Regions from separate parts of the Sphingomonas sp. M1-B02 genome, predicted to be linked through region 1. Evidence: predicted binding sites of a transcription regulator. Region 1 holds the regulator's gene; the other holds the start of a gene.

What was found. Region 1 encodes LexA, which represses DNA repair genes until DNA is damaged. Its sites were predicted from a motif close to GTTCCNCNCTTGTTCT; they were not measured.
Region 2: OKW87_RS13345 (ImuA family protein) is a predicted target of LexA. The motif match lies at 5,511-5,526, and genes of this name have one in related genera.

What each region holds. Positions count from the first base shown of each region.
Region 1 is NZ_CP110679.1:953,374-962,029, forward strand. It holds gene OKW87_RS04585 (glutathione S-transferase family protein) at 1-290, shown strand, start outside; gene OKW87_RS04590 (PilZ domain-containing protein) at 377-1,330, shown strand; gene OKW87_RS04595 (molybdopterin molybdotransferase MoeA) at 1,373-2,554, shown strand; gene lexA (transcriptional repressor LexA) at 2,611-3,285, shown strand; gene bla (subclass B3 metallo-beta-lactamase) at 3,279-4,127, opposite strand; gene OKW87_RS04610 (ComEC/Rec2 family competence protein) at 4,124-6,244, opposite strand; gene gltX (glutamate--tRNA ligase) at 6,324-7,766, shown strand; gene OKW87_RS04620 (citrate synthase) at 7,792-8,656, shown strand, end outside.
Region 2 is NZ_CP110679.1:2,786,293-2,794,948, reverse strand. It holds gene rarD (EamA family transporter RarD) at 1-257, opposite strand, end outside; gene OKW87_RS13375 (hypothetical protein) at 373-1,326, shown strand; gene OKW87_RS13370 (YciI-like protein) at 1,311-1,619, opposite strand; gene OKW87_RS13365 (DUF4169 family protein) at 1,622-1,720, opposite strand; gene OKW87_RS13360 (dihydrolipoamide acetyltransferase family protein) at 1,720-3,018, opposite strand; gene OKW87_RS13355 (alpha-ketoacid dehydrogenase subunit beta) at 3,024-4,028, opposite strand; gene OKW87_RS13350 (3-methyl-2-oxobutanoate dehydrogenase (2-methylpropanoyl-transferring) subunit alpha) at 4,064-5,329, opposite strand; gene OKW87_RS13345 (ImuA family protein) at 5,553-6,296, shown strand; gene OKW87_RS13340 (DUF6504 family protein) at 6,217-8,157, shown strand; gene OKW87_RS13335 (error-prone DNA polymerase) at 8,154-8,656, shown strand, end outside.

The sequences.
Region 1 (8,656 bases):
GCTATCCCCGCGCCATGGCCGATGCCGTCGCCGCGCTTGACACCGTCTATGCCTGGCTCGACGCCCGCATGGCAGGGCGCGAATGGGCCGCGGGCGCGTTCAGCCTCGCCGATTGCGCCGCCGCGCCGTCGCTTTTCTACGCCGACTGGGTCCATCCGATCGCCGAGCAATGGACGAACCTCATAGCCTATCGCGCGCGGCTGCTGTCCCGCCCCAGCGTGGCCCGCGCCGTCGACGAGGGGCGGCCCTATCGCCACTTCTTCCCGCTCGGCGCGCCCGACCGCGATTAGGGTTTCCGCAACCTCGTCGCTTAACCCCACCTTCAACGGCGGCCGCTAGCGTCGCAGCGGGGCCCTTGGGGGCGGAACAGGCTTTGATGACGCAACCACTCAGGTCGGCAACGATATTCTCGCTGGCGGCCGATCCTCCTCGCGCGCTGCTCGATCGCGCCGAACCGCATGCCGAACTCGATTCGGCGTGCCTGGTCGGCGCGGAAATGAGGCTGCCCTGCGCGCTGCAGAAGCTCAGCGCCGCCGGCGCCACGCTCGCGATCGAGGCGGAACTGCAACAGCATGAGGAGATGCATCTCGAGCTCGCCAACGGCCAGAGCCTCGCCGGCAAGGTCGATTGGTGCGCCGATGGCGAGGCGGGCTTCCTGTTCGACGCGCCGATCGACGTGATCGGTACGCTCGCGCGCAACCTCGTCAACCTGCCCGACGAACGACGGACGATGCCGCGTGTCGAAATCCACCAGACTATCTTCGTCCGCGCGGGCGCCCAGGTCGAGCTCGCGCGCACCCGCAACATCTCCCAGGGCGGCGTGGGCATCGATACCCGCCTCGCGCTCTCGCGCGACGACAAGATCGAGGTCACCTTCGATGGTCTGCGTCCACTCGAGGGAGTGATCCGCTGGATCCAGGACGGTCAGGCCGGCGTGGAATTCGAGGAAGGTCTAGGCTGGCAGACGCTTATGCCCTGGCTGCGCAACGTCCAGCGCATCCGCCCCGCCCCCGCACCGCCACCGATCGGCAGCGAGCCGGCCAGCATGATCCCCGACAAGCATGCCATCCCGGTCAATTCTCCTGCCAGCATCCGCGAAGGCGCACGCTGGTGGAACGCCCGCGTCCGCGCGCTCACCACCCATCTCATAGAGCTGGAGACCCAGGCCTCGGTGCTCCCCGGCGCCCAGCTGTGGATTTCGCTGCCCGAAATCGGCGGCGGACCGGCCAGCGTGGTCGAAGCCGGGCACGGTCGCATCCTCTGCGAATTCCGCCTGCCGCTGCGCCCGCGCGAGCTGGGCCTGCTCACCGGCGGCCGCCTGACCCCTTGAGGGCCTTGCGCCGGGGCACCCTGTGGCCCCAAGGCTGCACCCATGGCTTTGCTCCCCGTCGAAGAAGCGCAATCCAGGCTCCTGGCGCTGGGCGCCCCGCTCGAGGCTGAACGCGTCGCGCTTTCCCAGGCAGCCGGCCGCTGGGCGGCTGAGGACGTCATCGCCCTGCGCACCCAGCCCAGCGCCGACCTTTCGGCGATGGACGGCTATGCGATCCGATTCGCCGACATGCCCGGCCCCTGGACCGTGATCGGCGAGAGTGCCGCGGGGCGCGCCTTTGCTGGTATCGTGGCGTCGGGCCAGGCCACCCGTATCTTTACCGGCGCGCCGCTGCCCGCGGGGTCGGACACCGTCCTGATCCAGGAAGAGGCATCGCGCGAGGGCGAGGCGCTCGCGCTCGCCGGCGAAGGCCCGGCACGGCTTGGCCGCAACGTTCGCCGCCGCGGGCTCGACTTCGCCGAGGGCGACCCGCTGATCCGCGCCGGTGAGCGTCTCACCCCCGCGCGTCTCGCCGTCGCCGGTTCCGCCGGCCACGGCAGGGTGCTGGTTCGCCGCAGGGTCCGTGTCGCGATCGCCGCCACCGGCGACGAACTCGTACCCCCCGGCGCACCCGTTGCCGACGCCCAATTGCCCGAGACCAATCGGCTGATGCTCGCAGCCCAGCTCGCCGACCTGCCGGTCGAAATTCTCGATCTCGGCATTCTTCCGGACAAAGCCGACGCGCTGGAGGCCGCTTTCCGGGCCGTCCGTGCCGATCTGCTCGTCACCAGCGGCGGCGCCTCGGTCGGCGATCACGATCTCGTCCGCCCCGCCCTCGAAGCCGCCGGCGGCGCGGTCCACTTCTGGCGCGTCGCACTCCGCCCGGGCAAGCCGATGATGGCGGGCAGGCTCGGAAAGACGCTCGTCGTCGGCCTCCCCGGCAACCCCGTCTCGGCCTTCGTCACCACCCTTTTGTTCGTGCGCCCTTTGGTCGCCCTTCTCTCCGGCGCCGCCGATCCGCTGCCGCGCACCCGCGCGACGCCGCTCGGCGAGCCCCTCCCGGCCAACGATCACCGCACCGATTACCTCCGCGCCGAACTGCGCGACGGCCGCGCCTTCGCCTCGACGATCCAGGACAGTTCGATGCTCCGCACCCTCGCGCGCGCCCGGTGCCTCATTCTGCGTCCGCCGCATGCTCCGGCCGCGAATCCCGGCGACTCGGTGCAAATCCTCGACATCGCTTGACATGGGCGCGGAACATTGCATAAACGTTCCCAGTCTGTTCTGGACGGAGGAACCGCATGCTTACGCGCAAGCAGCACGAGCTGATCTGCTTCATCAACGATCGTCTGAACGAGACCGGCGTGTCGCCCTCGTTCGAGGAGATGAAGGAGGCGCTCGATCTCAAGTCCAAGTCGGGCGTGCACCGCCTGATCAGCGCACTCGAGGAACGTGAGTTCATCCGTCGCCTGCCCAATCGCGCCCGCGCACTCGAAGTGCTGCGCATGCCCGAGCGCGGCGACGCCAAGGTCGCCACTCCGGCCAAGGCTGACAAATCCACGCCACGTCCGTCGTCCTTGCCGTCGCCCGCCAACGATGTGGTCGAGATTCCGCTGCACGGCCGGATCGCCGCGGGCACCCCGATCGAGGCGCTCGAAGGCTCGACGATGCTCCCCGTCCCCGCCGCTCTGCTCGGTTCGGGCGAACATTATGCGCTCGAAGTCGCCGGCGATTCGATGGTCGAGGCCGGCATCTTCGATGGCGATTTCGCGCTCATCCGCCGCACCGACGTCGCCCGCGACGGCGAGATCGTCGTGGCGTTGATCGACGATTCGGAAGCGACGCTCAAATATTTCCGCAAGGAAGGCGCGATGGTCCGGCTCGATCCGGCCAACCGCAGCTACGACGCCCAGCGCTATCGCCCCGATCAGATCCGCGTCCAGGGCAAGCTCGCCGGGCTGCTCCGCCGCTACTGAGCCGCGGCGAGCTCGGCCTCGAACGCCGTCTCCGCCGCGGCGATGCGCCGGGGCAGTTCGGTCGGGTCGACAAAGGCATTTGCATTGCCCGCTTCCTGCCTGGCCCGCTTCGTAGCCATGTCGAATGCGGCGGGGTGAAATGCCAGGAAGATGTCGGCCTGCAGGGTCCGCAGTTTGGCAAAGGTCGCGCTGAAATCGCTGGCCGCCGCGTCATAGCCCTTGCCGGGCGTCAGCGGCTGGCCCGCGACCGTGATGCTGCAGGCAAACAGCAGGTTCAGCGTGTCTGCGCCTGCCGGGACCGATGTCGTCCAGCTCGTGCAACCCTTGGTGTGCCCCGGGGTCAGCCGCGTGGTCAGCCTGTTCCCGCCCAAAGCGATCACCTCGCCATCGGCGATCACCTTGTCGACCTTCACCGGCGCGACTCGCTCCTGCTCGGGCCGATAGTCCATCCACCCCGCCTCCAGCGCCGGCCGGTCCGCGGCGCTGGCATAGAGTTTGGCGCCGGTCCGCCGCTTCAGTGCGGCAAGCCCGCCGCTATGGTCCCAATGGGCATGGTTGATCAGCAATATCTTCACGTCGCGCAGCTTGAATCCGAGCGTCTCGATATTCGCCGCGATCTGCGGCACGCTCTCCGCCATCGCCCCGTCGATCAGGATATGCCCGCGCGGCGAAGTGATCAGGAACGCCGACAGCCCCGCCGTCCCGACATAATAGACGTCGCCGACGATCCGGAACGGCGCCATCGGCTGGTTCCACTCGGCCTTGATCTTCGCCCAGTCGTCCTGCGCCGCCGCCGGCCCCGCCAGCGCCGCCCCCAGCAGCAATGCCATCGATCGCATCATCGTCGCTCTCCCGTTCGGGGCTGAAATGGCGGCTGCACGGTAAGCGGGTCAACCCAGGGATGCGATCCGCCGCTGCGCACGGTGCGCACCTCCCCGCTCGCAAAGGCGATCGCCACGCCCCCTGTCCTGGCCAGCGTCTCCCGATCGAGCTTGAGCCAGCGCGGCGTGCAGCCCGGCGGCAACCGCCGCTCGCTCACCACCACGTCGACCAATCGGCACAAGGCGATCATCTCGGCCCAGGGCACCAGATACGCGCTCCGCGTCGCCGCCACCCGCCAGCGTCGCGCGCCCGATCGCACCTCGACCAGGCACAGATCACGGCTGCACCGCGCATCGGGCTGCTCGGCAAGCTCGGCCAATTGGTCCTCGGCGCCGCTATTCTCGCTCAGCATCGAGCGCGTATAGTCCCCCGCCCGCTCGCGCAGCAGCGCCATCCCGCCCCCGGCCACCCGGATCGCCAGATGCCGCCCGTCCCCCGTCACCAGCAGGTCCGGCGGTGGCGTCAGCATCGCCCAGACCAGGCCGATGGTCGCCGGCGCGACGCCCGCCCAGCGAACCCGCGTCCGCCAAAGCGCCACCCAAAGCCCGCCGCCGACCAGCAGCGCATAGGCGCCGCCCGGCATCGCCGGCAGCGCCGCGACGGCCCCCGGCGCCGAAGCGGTGGTGTGCGCCAACCACAGCAACAGATCGAGCGCCCGCGCCGTAAGCCACCAGACCGGCGCACCGAACCCCACTAGGTCGAGCGTCAAGGCGAGCGCCTCGAGCGGCATGATCACGAACGTCGTCAGCGGGATCGCAACGATATTGGCCAGCGCCCCATACAGCCCGGCCTGGTGAAAGTGGAACAAGGCGATCGGCATCAGCGCGAGCTCGACCGCCACCCCCGTCAGCAGCAGCGACCCGAGTCCGCGCAACAGCCGCCGCCCGAATCCGTCCCCCTCCTGCCGCGCGAACCAGCCCCGGACCCGCGGGCTCTCATGCAGCGCGACGATAGCCGTCACCGCGGCGAAGCTAAGCTGGAAGCTCGGTCCCGCCAGCGCCTCGGGCCATAGCAGCAACACCAGAAGCGCCCCCGCCGCCACCAGCCGCAAGGTGATCGCCTCGCGTCCCAGGCTGAGCGCCAGCAGCACCAGCAGCGCCGCCACGCAGGATCGGATCGTCGGCACCTCGGCGCCGGTCAGCAGCGTATAGCCCACCGCCGCCAGCGCTCCCGCCCCAGCAGCCACCAGCGGCAGCCGCCAGCGCAGCGCCAGCGTCGGGCTCAGCGCCAGCAGCCGCAGCACCACCAGCATCGCCGCCGCGGTCACTGCGGTCACATGCAGCCCGCTCACCGAGAGCAGATGCGCCAGCCCCGATCGCTGCATCGCCTCGGCATCGGCATCGTCGATCGCGCCGCGGTCCCCCGTCGCCAGCGCGCTCGCAATGCCGCCCCCGCTACCGGGGATTTGCCCGTGGATATGCCCCGAAAGCCGCGCCCGCAGGTCCGATCCCGGCGGATCGCCGGCGCGCACCACCTCGATCGGCGCAAACCCCTTCCCCGTGGCCCCCAGCCCCATGAACCACGCCACCCGCGCGAAATCATAGGCACCCGGCACCGAAGGCGGAGGCGGCGGCATCAGCCGCGCGCGCAGCCGCACCACCGCCCCGCGCGCCAGCCCCTTCGGCGCGTCGGCCTCGGCCAGATTGACTCGAACGAGCGAAGGCAGGTCCGCCCGGCCCAAAGGCACCAGCGTGACCCGCACCATGTCCCGCGCCGGCAACGCCTCGACCCGTTCGACTCGCCCCGTTAGGCTCACCACCGCCGGCCGCGCCAGCACCGGCGCCGCCACCCGCTCCGCGCGCCACCAGACCAGCAGGCACCCCGCCGCCATCGCCAGCCCGGCGATCGCCACCACGCGCGCCGCCCGCCCCGCCCCCGATGCCGCCACCCCGACCAGCCCGATCGCGCCCCCGCCTGCGATGAACCCGATCCAGCGCCCCGCATCGGGCAGCAGGAACCAGGCGACGATTCCCGCCCCGAGCATCACCGGCAGCCACAGCACCAATTGTTCGCGCTCGGCCTCCAGCCAGCGCTCGACCTTGTCCCGAAACTGGCGAAAAGCGCCCCCCGCCCCCATTTGTAGGGAGGAAAACCCCGTGCTAGGGGCCTCGGCGGCTGAGCTGGCCATCGATCACATAGTCTGGGAGCAAGCGCGGTTGGGCGCAACATCTGATGCCGGCGCCAAGCCGGTCGTAACCCGTTTCGCGCCGTCCCCCACGGGCTTCCTCCACATCGGCGGCGCGCGCACCGCTTTGTTCAACCTGCTGTTCGCCCGCCACCATGGCGGCAAGTTCCTGCTGCGGATCGAGGACACCGATCGCGCCCGCTCCACCGAGCCGGCGATCGCCGCGATCCTCGACGGCATGACCTGGCTCGGCCTCGATTGGGACGGCGACGTCGTCTATCAATTCTCGCGCGCCGCGCGCCATGCCGAGGTCGCGCACCAGATGCTAGCGGGCGGCCACGCCTATAAATGCTTCGCCACCGCCGAGGAGCTCGAGGCAATGCGCGCCGGACAGCGCGCCAACAAGCAGCCGCTGCGCTATGACGGCCGCTGGCGCGATCGCGACGCGAGCGAAGCCCCCGCCGATGCGCCCTTCGTCGTTCGCCTGCGCGCGCCGAAGGAAGGCAGCGTCACGATCGACGATAAGGTCCAGGGTTCGGTCACCGTCGCCAATGCCGAGCTTGACGACATGGTCCTGCTCCGCTCGGACGGCACCCCGACCTATATGCTCGCGGTGGTGGTGGACGATCATGACATGGGCGTCACCCATGTCATCCGCGGCGACGATCATCTCAACAACGCCTTCCGCCAGCTGCCGATCTACCACGCGATGGACGCGATCGAGGGCGGCTGGGACGCGCCCGAATATGCGCATATCCCGCTGATCCACGGCAGCGACGGCGCGAAGCTCTCGAAGCGCCACGGCGCGCTCGGCGTCGATGCCTATCGCGACGAGATGGGCATCCTCCCCGAAGCGCTCTCCAACTATCTCCTCCGCTTGGGCTGGGGCCATGGCGACGACGAGTTCATCAGCCGCGAACAGGCAATCGAGTGGTTCACGCTCGCGGGGGTCGGCAAATCGCCGTCGCGCTTCGATTTGAAGAAGCTCGAGAACCTCAACGGCCATTATATCCGCGCCACAGACGACGATCGCCTGGCCGCTCTGGTCGCGCCTTTGCTCGCCTTCGAACCCACCCCGGACCAGCGCGATCTTCTGCGCCGCAGCATGGCCGCGCTGAAGCCGCGCGCCGCGAATCTCATCGAGTTGGCCGAAGCGTCGATGTTTCTCTTTCGCACGCGCCCACTGATATTGGACGAAGGCGGCGCGGCTCTGCTAGAGGGCGACGCGCGGGCACTCCTTGCCCGGGTGCATGCGGCGCTTGACGGGGCTGCGACCTGGGATACGGAGACGCTCGAAGCGGCGGTTCGCGCCGTGGCGGACGATGCGGGAGTCAAGCTCGGAGCCGCTGCGCAGCCTTTGCGCGCAGCGTTGACGGGCAAGCGGACCTCTCCGGGCATCTTCGACGTTCTGGCGCTGCTGGGACGGGAAGAGAGCCTGGCTCGCATCGCCGATCAGATGACCCAGCCCGCCTGAGTCGGGCCAGACAAGGACGATTTTTATGAGCGATACTGCGAAGCTGCAGGTTCCGGGCAAGGACGTCGATTTTGCGGTCCTGAACGGCAGCGTCGGCCCCGATGTGGTCGATATCCGCAAGCTCTACGCGCAGACCGGCATGTTCACCTATGATCCGGGCTTCACCTCCACCGCCTCGTGTGAATCCGGGCTGACCTATATCGACGGCGACGAGGGCGTATTGCTCCATCGCGGCTATCCGATCGGCCAGCTCGCCGAACATTCGAGCTTCATGGAAGTCTCCTATCTGCTCCTCAACGGCGAGTTGCCAACCGCGGACGAGCTCGACAAGTTCAGCTACACGATCACCCGCCACACGATGCTCCACGAGCAGCTCGCGACCTTCTATCGCGGGTTCCGCCGCGATGCGCATCCGATGGCTGTTATGTGCGGCGTCGCCGGCGCGCTTTCGGCTTTCTATCACGATTCGACCGACATTACCGATCCGACTCAGCGGATGATCGCCAGCCACCGGCTGATCGCCAAGATGCCGACGATCGCGGCGATGGCGTACAAATACAGCATCGGCCAGCCGTTCCTCTATCCGCAGAACGACCTGTCCTACACCGGCAACTTCCTGCGCATGACCTTCGGCGTCCCCGCTGAGGAATATGTCGTGAACCCGGTGATCGAGCGCGCGCTCGACCGTATCTTCATCCTCCACGCCGATCATGAGCAGAACGCGTCGACCTCGACCGTGCGGCTCGCCGGCTCGTCGGGCGCGAACCCCTTCGCCTGCATCGCGGCGGGCATCGCCTGCCTGTGGGGTCCGGCGCATGGCGGCGCCAACGAAGCCGCGCTCAACATGCTGCACGAGATCGGCACCCCCGATCGCATCCCGGAATTCATCG
Region 2 (8,656 bases), 1.8 Mb from region 1:
ACCGCGATCAGCGCGGCACTTCCGACCAGATAGAGCAGGGTCCGCCCGCGCGCGGCGGCGATCAAAGCGGGTACGCGGCGGAACAGCACTACGACGATCGCCAGCAGGACGAGCGACCAGAGCACGCGATGCGCGAGGAACTGCAGCGCCGGCACGTCGCGCAGCAAGTGGATGTAGAGCGGAAGGATTCCCCACAAGGTATAGGCGCCCACTCCTAGCGCTAGGCCCTTGGCGTCGGGTGCGGTGCTTTGGATCATGCCGATCCTCCACTCCATTGTGCGGCGCAGCGCAAGCAAGGCTCGCTATGTGCGGCTAAAGCGTCGTTGCGAGCCGCTGGCCTGCCGATTAGGGTGTGGCGAACGGGGGACGATCATGGACGACGTCGAAGAAGCGGGCGCTCGCGTGCCGCAAGGCAGCCCGATCCTGGCGACGCTGGCGGGCTGCGCCTTGCTGGTGGTGGCTGCGCTCGGGGCGCCCGCTCTGCTGCCCCGAATGCCCTACGCGACGCTGATCGGCACCGGCGCGGCGTTCGGCGGGTTGCTGTGGGCGATCGGCTATGTCGTGACGACGCGGCGTGCACCGCTCGGGTGGAAAGCCGGATCGCTGCTGCTTCTGCTCGGCGCGGGGGCGGTGGCCGGGACGGTCGCGCACGGCCAATATCAAACACAGGCGCGCACCGATGCGAGCGGCTTCGCGGAAGTCGAGTTCGGCGCACAGGGCTCAGTGCAATTGCCCGCGGGCGCCGGGTCGCGCGGACGGCTGTCGCGCGCCTTCGTGACGATCGTGCAGAGCGACGCGCAGGACCAGCGCGACTATATGAAAGCGCTGGGCAGGTTCGGCGTAGGGACGCTCAACAGCCCCTATCTGCTCGAGCAAGACGGGCGAGCGATCGCCAATTGCGGTGCGGTCGAGGACATCAAGGCGATGGCGCGGGGGCAGTTCGCCCGGCGGGCCGAACGCCGTGCGGAGCTGGAGCAGGCGCTGGCGGCTGTGTCTCTGCCCGAGACGGCGCGACGCGGGATCGGGACGATGGCCGGTCCGATCGCCACCGGCGGCAGCGATCCGGTGCTGACGAACCAGCTTGCACAGCTCGACGCGACGTCCGAGCTATGCGTGCTGCTGGCCAAGCGGAGCTGGACGAACCAGAGCGCCTATTTCGGCTTCAACAGCGATGCCGACAAGGCGCGCCATGACGCGATCGTGCAGCGGCGGCTCGCCATTGCTGGCGAAACGAGCCGGATCGAGCGCGCCGCGACCGAGCGGATCCGCGAAGGCCGCGAACTGGTGCGTGCGGCGCTCAGCCGATCGGTCTACGCGCCCGAATAAGGCCGCACCGGGCCGGCGGCCTGCTCGCCGACCACCGTCGCCCAAGGCAGCACGCGCCACTTGGTGACCAGCCCATTGGCGACATAAGGGTCGGCCTCGGCGAAAGCGCTGGCGGCCTGGGGATCGGTAAAGAGCAGCAACGCCGATTCGACGGGATCGCCGACCGCGCCGGCGAGTAGCAGCGTACCGTGTTCCGACTCGGCCCAGGCGAGCGCGAGATGCCGGTCGCGAAATTCGCCGCGACGGTCGAGATAGTCAGGGGCAAGATCGTAGACCAGCAGATGATGCGCCATGCTCAATCCTCGCGCTTGGCGCGGTTGGCGGCCGCCACCGCCTCGCGCGTGCGACGGTCGCTTCGCTTGCGCGCCTGGCGAAGATTGACCAGCTCGCCCATCAGTCGGCGAACAGCAAAACCGGCGTCTCGAGCAGTTTCTTGAGCGCCTGGACGTAGCTGGCCGCATCCCAGCCGTCGACCACGCGGTGATCGCAGCTGATCGACAAGTTCATCAGCTTCGCCCGGACGATCTCGTCGCCCTGGAAGATGGGCCGCTCGACGATCTTGTTGGGGCCGATGATCGCGACTTCGGGCCGGTTGATCACCGGCGTGGTGGCGATGCCGCCGAGCGGCCCGAGCGAGGTGATGGTGAGCGTCGAGCCGCTGAGTTCCTCGCTCTTGGCCTTGCCGCTCCGTGCCGCCTCCGCAAGGCGGCCGATCTCGCTGGCGAGCTGCCAGACGTTGCGATCCTGCGCGTCGCGGATCACGGGGACCATCAGCCCGGCGTCGGTCTGCGTCGCCATGCCGAGATGGACGCTGCCATGGCGCGTCACCACCCCGGCCTCGTCGTCATAGCGCGCGTTGATCATCGGGAAATCGGGGATCGCCCGGCAGATCGCGACGATCATGAGCGGAAGCATCGTCAGTTTCGGCCGCGCGCCGCGATTGTCGTTCAGGTCGGCGCGCATCGCCTCCAGCGCGGTGACGTCGATTTCCTCGACATAGGCGAAATGCGGGATCGCGCGCTTCGACGCCGCCATATTCTCGGCGATGCGGCGCCGCATGCCGATGACCTTCACCGCCTCGTCGGGCCGCGCGCGGTTGGCGTGGGGGGCGTGATAGCCCTGGGCCTGGCCGTAGCGCAGATAGGCGTCGAGATCCGAATGGCGCAGGCGATCGGATTCGGCGCGGATCGAGGCAAGGTCGATGCCGAGGTCGCGGGCGCGGGCGCGGACCGCGGGCGAGGCGAGGACCTTATCCTCCCCGGCACGGGGAGGGGGACCAGCCGAAGGCTGGTGGAGGGGGCGCTCCTCCGGGCGAACCGCTTGGGGCTCGCCCCCTCCACCGCCGACTTCGTCGGCGGTCCCCCCCGTGCCGGGGAGGATTGCTTCCTCCACACCCGGATTCTCCGCCTCGATCTGCTCTTCGACTTCTTCCGAAACCGCGCCTTCCTCGGCATCGGTCTCGACGATCATCAGGGCCGAGCCGATCGCGACCTGATCGCCCACTTCGCCGGCAAGCTCGACGACCACGCCCGAGACCGGCGACTCCATCTCCACCGTAGCCTTGTCGGTCATCATGTCGGCAACCGGCATGTCCTCCTCGACCCGCTCGCCGACACGCACGTGCCAGGCGACGATCTCGGCCTCTGAGATGCCTTCGCCGATATCCGGCAGGCGAAAGGTAAAGCGAGCCATGCGGATCAGTCCTTCAGGAGTTTCTTGAGCGCCTCGCTGATGCGCACCGGGCCCGGGAAATAGGCCCATTCGAGGCTGTGGGGATAGGGCGTGTCGAAGCCGGTGACGCGCTCGATCGGGGCTTCGAGATGGTAGAAGCAGCGCTCTTGGACCAGCGCGGAAAGCTCGGCGCCGAAGCCGCCGGTGCGGGTGGCCTCATGGACGATCATGCAGCGGCCGGTTTTCTTCACCGATTGCTCGATTGCTTCGATATCGAGGGGGATCAGCGTGCGCAGATCGATGATTTCGGCATCCACGCCCATCTCGTCGATGGTGCTCGCGACGACATGGACCATCGTGCCGTAGCAGAGGATCGTGACTGCTTCGCCCTCACGGACGGTGGCGGCCTTGCCGAGCGGGATCTTGTAATAACCCTCGGGCACTTCGCCCATCGGGTGGTTCGACCAGTTCTTCGACGGGCGATTGTAATGGCCGTCGAACGGGCCGTTATAGATGCGCTTGGGCTCGAAAAAGAGCGTCGGGTCATTGTCCTCGATCGCCGAGATCAGCAGCCCCTTGGCGTCATAGGGGTTGGACGGGATCACCGTCTTGATACCCGAGACATGGGTGAAGATGCCCTCGGGGCTTTGACTATGCGTCTGGCCGCCGAAGATGCCGCCGCCGAACGGCGAGCGGACGGTGATCGGGGCGATGAAGTCCGCCGCCGAGCGATAGCGCAGCCGCGCGGCCTCCGAGACCAGCTGGTCGAGCGCCGGATAGATATAATCGGCGAACTGGATTTCAGGGACCGGGCGCAGACCATAGGCCCCCATGCCGATCGCGACGCCGATGATCCCGATTTCGGTGATCGGCGTGTCGAACACCCGGGTCTTGCCGAACTTCGCCTGGAGGCCCGCAGTGGCGCGGAAGACGCCGCCGAAATAGCCGACATCCTCGCCCATCACGACGACATCGGAATCGCGCGCCATCATCACGTCCATCGCGGAGTTGATCGCCTGGATCATGTTCATGCGGGTGGTGGCGCCAGCCTCGTCCACGGCGGCGCTCATATCCCCGCGGCCTTGCGCTCGGCGATCATCTGTTCGCATTGCTCCTTGAGATGCCAGGGCATTTCCTCAAACACGCCTTCGAACATCGTGTCGAACGGTTGGTGCATGCCGTGGCCGAGGACGCCATTCTTCTCGGCTTCCTTCTGGGCGCGTTTCACTTCCTCGGCGAGCTCGAGATCCTGCGCGGCGTGGCGCGCCTCGTCCCACTCGCCGATCGCAATAAGGTGGTCCTTGAGCCGGCGGATCGGGTCGCCGAGCGGCCAGGCGTTGGGCTCGCCCGCCGACCGATAGGCCGAAGCATCGTCGGAAGTGGAATGGCCCTCGGCGCGATAGGTGAAATGCTCGATCAGCGTCGGGCCCTGGTTGGTGCGCGCACGCTCGGCCGCCCATTGCGTTGCCGCATAGACCGCCAGCGCATCATTGCCATCGATCCGCAGTCCGGCGATGCCATAGCCCACGGCGCGCGCGGCAAAGGTCGTCGCTTCGGCGCCGGCGAAGCCCGAGAAAGAGCTGATCGCCCATTGATTGTTGACGACGTTGAGGATGACCGGGGCGCGGTAGACGCTGGCGAAGGTGCAGGCCGAGTGGAAGTCGCCCTCGGCGGTAGAACCCTCGCCGCACCAGGTCGCGGCGATCCGGCTGTCGCCCTTGGCGGCGCTCGCCATCGCCCAGCCGACCGCTTGCGGATATTGCGTCGCGAGATTGCCCGAGATCGAGAAGAAGCCGTGATCCTTGGCCGAATACATGATCGGCAGCTGGCGGCCCTGGAGCGGATCGCCCCGGTTCGAATAGATCTGGTTCATCATCAGCACGAGGCTGTAGCCGCGGGTAAGCAGGATGCCCTGCTGGCGATAAGAGGGGAAACACATGTCGTCGCTGGCGAGCGCCATCGCCGCGGCGACCGACACCGCCTCCTCGCCGGTCGACTTCATGTAGAAGCTGGTCTTGCCCTGGCGCTGGGCGCGGAACATGCGCTCGTCGAAGGCGCGGGTGAGCGCCATGTTGCGGAGCATGCGGCGCTTGGCGTCTGCATCGAGCCGCGGGTCCCAGGGCCCCACCGCGCGGCCTTCGTCGTCGAGAACGCGGACCAGCGTATACGCCAGCTCGTGGAAGCTGTCGGCCGGGGCCGCAGTGTCGGGCCGACGCGCAGAGCCCGCGGGCGGCACGTCGACGTCGCTGAAGTCGGCCTCGTCGCCCGGGCGGAACTTGGGCTCGGGTACGTGCAGCGTGAGCGGCGGCAGGTTGGCGCGCGGGGCGTCCATTGTCTCTCCATCCAGGATCCGTGCTGGTTAGAACGCACGGAATCGCTTTCAGGCTCTTGTTATAAAATTTCAAAGCCGCTGTCGAGTAGGTCAGTAGGGCTGACCTTGATGCAGGGCGGATCATCGCATGGGACAGCGATGAAGAAGTAGGCACGTTACGCGGTTGACTCCGGAGGACATAAGAACAGAATAGGAACATTCTGCGTTCCCGAGTCGCCCGTCCATGCCCGATTCTGCTAAATTGGCCCAGCTTCGCGAGCAATTGCGCGCGATGGAGACCGGCGGCTTTCGCCGGCGGCCGGTGCTGCCGTTCGGGGTCGGGCCGCTCGATTCGAAGCTGGCCAATAGCGGGCTTCGACTCGATTCGCTCCACGAGATTGCCGGCGCCAGCGCCGACATCGCCGACGATTGCGCGGCGACTTTGTTCATGGCGGGAATCGCGGCGCGCGCCTGGGGTCCGGTGTTGTGGGTGGTGCGGCGGCGCGATCTGTTCGCGCCGGGCCTGTCGCAAGCCGGGCTCGATCCCAAGCGGCTGCTTTATGCCGAGGCGCGCGACGATGACGAACTGCTCGCAATCATGGAGGAGGGGCTGCGCCATCGCGGGCTGGGCGCGGTGATCGGCGAGGTCAAGCGGGTCGGCATGCCCGCGACCCGGCGGCTGCAACTGGCGGCGGAGGGCGGGCGGACGATCGCCTTGCTGCTCAAGCGCCATGCCCGCGAAGGCGTCGATCCGCTCGGCGCGCCCTCGGCGGCGATCACCCGCTGGCGAATCGCCTGCGCACCCTCGACCCCCTTGCCGGTGGCGGGCGTGGGGCGCGCGCGCTGGAAGCTCGATCTCGTCCGCCAGCGCGGCGGCGACTCCTTCAACCTCGAAGTGGAGGCCTGCGATGCATCGGGTCGCTGCGCTCTACCTGCCGATGTGGCCGCTCGACCGGCTGCGGCGGGCAGACGCGCGCACGCCGCCTGAGGCGGCGCCCCTATCGCTGGAGCCGCTCCAGGCGGCCGCCGCGGCCGAGCAGGAGAATGCCTGTTCGGCGCCGCGCGGCGGCGGCTGGCGCCCCGGCGCGCGCTGGGCACGGGGGGATGCTCCCGCGCACGTGCGACCCGCTCGGCATGAGGTGGGGCGACGCGAAGAGGCGGTGGGGCATCCCTTCCGGGCGATGCCGCCCGATGAGGGGGGGGCTCCCGCATTCCTCCCCGAGCTTGTCTCGGGGAGGGGGACCACGCGCAGCGTGGTGGAGGGGCCGCCAACGCCAGTCGGCGGACTTCGTCCGCCGCCCCTCCAATACGCGCTTCGCGAGCGGTCCCCCTCCCCGAGCAAGCTCGGGGAGGAATTGCTGGTCACCTCTATCCGCACCGGCAACCAGGTGCTGATCGCCGCCGCCAGCCCGGGCGCACAGGCGCTCGGCATCCGGCCGGGGATGGCGCTGACCCAGGCGCGAGCACAGGTGCCGGGGCTCGACATCCGTCCCGCCGATCCCGAGAGCGATCGCGCCGATCTGCACCGGCTCGCCGTGGCGCTGGCGCAGCGCTGGTCGCCGAGCGTGGCGATCGCCGACGATGCGACCTTGTTCCTCGACCTGAGCGGAGTCGCGCATCTGCACGGCGGCGAGGCGCCGATGGCGCGACGGCTGGTGCGGCTGCTCGCCCGAATGGGGGTGACCGCACGCGTAGCGATTGCCGACACCGCGGGTGCGGCATGGGCGCTTGCGCATTTCCGACCGGATGGCGAATGCGTTTGCCCCACCGGTGAGCACGCCCAGGCACTTTCGCCGTTGCCGATCGAAGCGCTGCGCATCGATCCCGCCGCGATCGAACTGCTCCACCGCCTGGGCGTAGAGCGCATCGCACAATTGCTGGCGATGCCGCGCGCGCCGCTAGTCCGGCGGTTCGGCGGCGGGCTGGTGGCGCGGCTCGAACAGGCGCTGGGCGGGCTTCCCGAGCCGCTCGATCCGGTGATCCCGCCCGAGCCGATCGCCATCGTCCAGCGTTTCGCCGAGCCGATCGCTACGCCCGAGGCCATCGAATATTGGTTGGGCCAGCTCGTCCCGCGCCTCGCCACCGCGCTCGAGCAAAAGGGGCTTGGCGCGCTGCGCATCGAGTTGATCGCCGATCGGATCGACGGCGTGCCGCAACGCATCCGAATCGGCCTCGCCCGGCCCAACCGCGATCCCGCGCATCTGCTGCGCTTGTTCACGCGGCGGATCGAGCAGGTCGAGCCCGGCTATGGCGTGGATGCGATCGCGCTGCATGTCCGTCGCAGCGGCTTGCTGGGGGCCGAGCCCTTCGTCGAGCGGCTCGACGAAGCGACCGCACCCGACCTTGCGCCTCTGGTCGATACGCTCGCCACCCGGATCGGAATTCAGGCGATGTGGCGCAGCCGCCCGGTGGAAAGCGACGTGCCCGAGCGATCGGTGGCGCGGATGCCGGTGCTCGATCCGCCCGAACGCGCGGCGCCGGCGCGCAAGCAGGACGATGTCCGCCAGCTCGATCGAAGCGCCCCGGTCGGCGTCTGGCATCCCGATTGGCCGCGGCCCGCGCGGCTGCTGCACCGACCCGAGCCGATCGATCATGTCATGGCGGAATTGCCCGATCATGCGCCGCTCCGCTTCAGCTGGCGGGGCCGGTTGCATCGCGTGGTCCGCTCCGAAGGGCCCGAGCGGATCCTCGGCGAATGGTGGCGGCACAATGCCGAACGCCATAGCGTGCGCGATTATTACCGGGTCGAAGACGAGCAGGGCCGCCGCTTCTGGCTGTTTCGCCGCGGCGATAGCGAGCGCGCCGAAACCGGCGATCTCAGCTGGTTCCTGCATGGCTGCTTCGGATGACCTATTCCGAGCTTCAGGTGACGACCCATTTCTCGTTCCTGCGCGGCGCATCGTCGCCCGAGGAATTGTTCGCCACCGCCGCGATGATGGGCATGCCCGCGCTCGGGATCGTCGATCGCAATTCTGTCGGCGGGGTCGTGCGCGCGCTGCACGCAACGCAGGAGATCAGGAAGCATCACGGCCTGAGCATCCGTTCGATCAGCGGCTGCCGGCTCGATCTGGTGTGCGGCGCATCGCTGCTCGTCTGGCCGCAGGACAAGGCGGCATGGTCCCGCCTCACCCGTCTGCTCACCCGCGGCAAGAGCCGCGCCGACGCGCAGAAGGGCGAGAAGGGACAATGCTATCTGCATTGGGAAGACGTCGCCGAACAGTGCGACGGGCTGGTCGCAGCATTGGTGCCCGGCCTCGCCGCGCTCGACGAGACCGATCTACGCTGGATGGCCGATCTGTTCGGTCGCGACGGCCATATCTGCATGACCCATTTTCGCCGTCCCGGCGA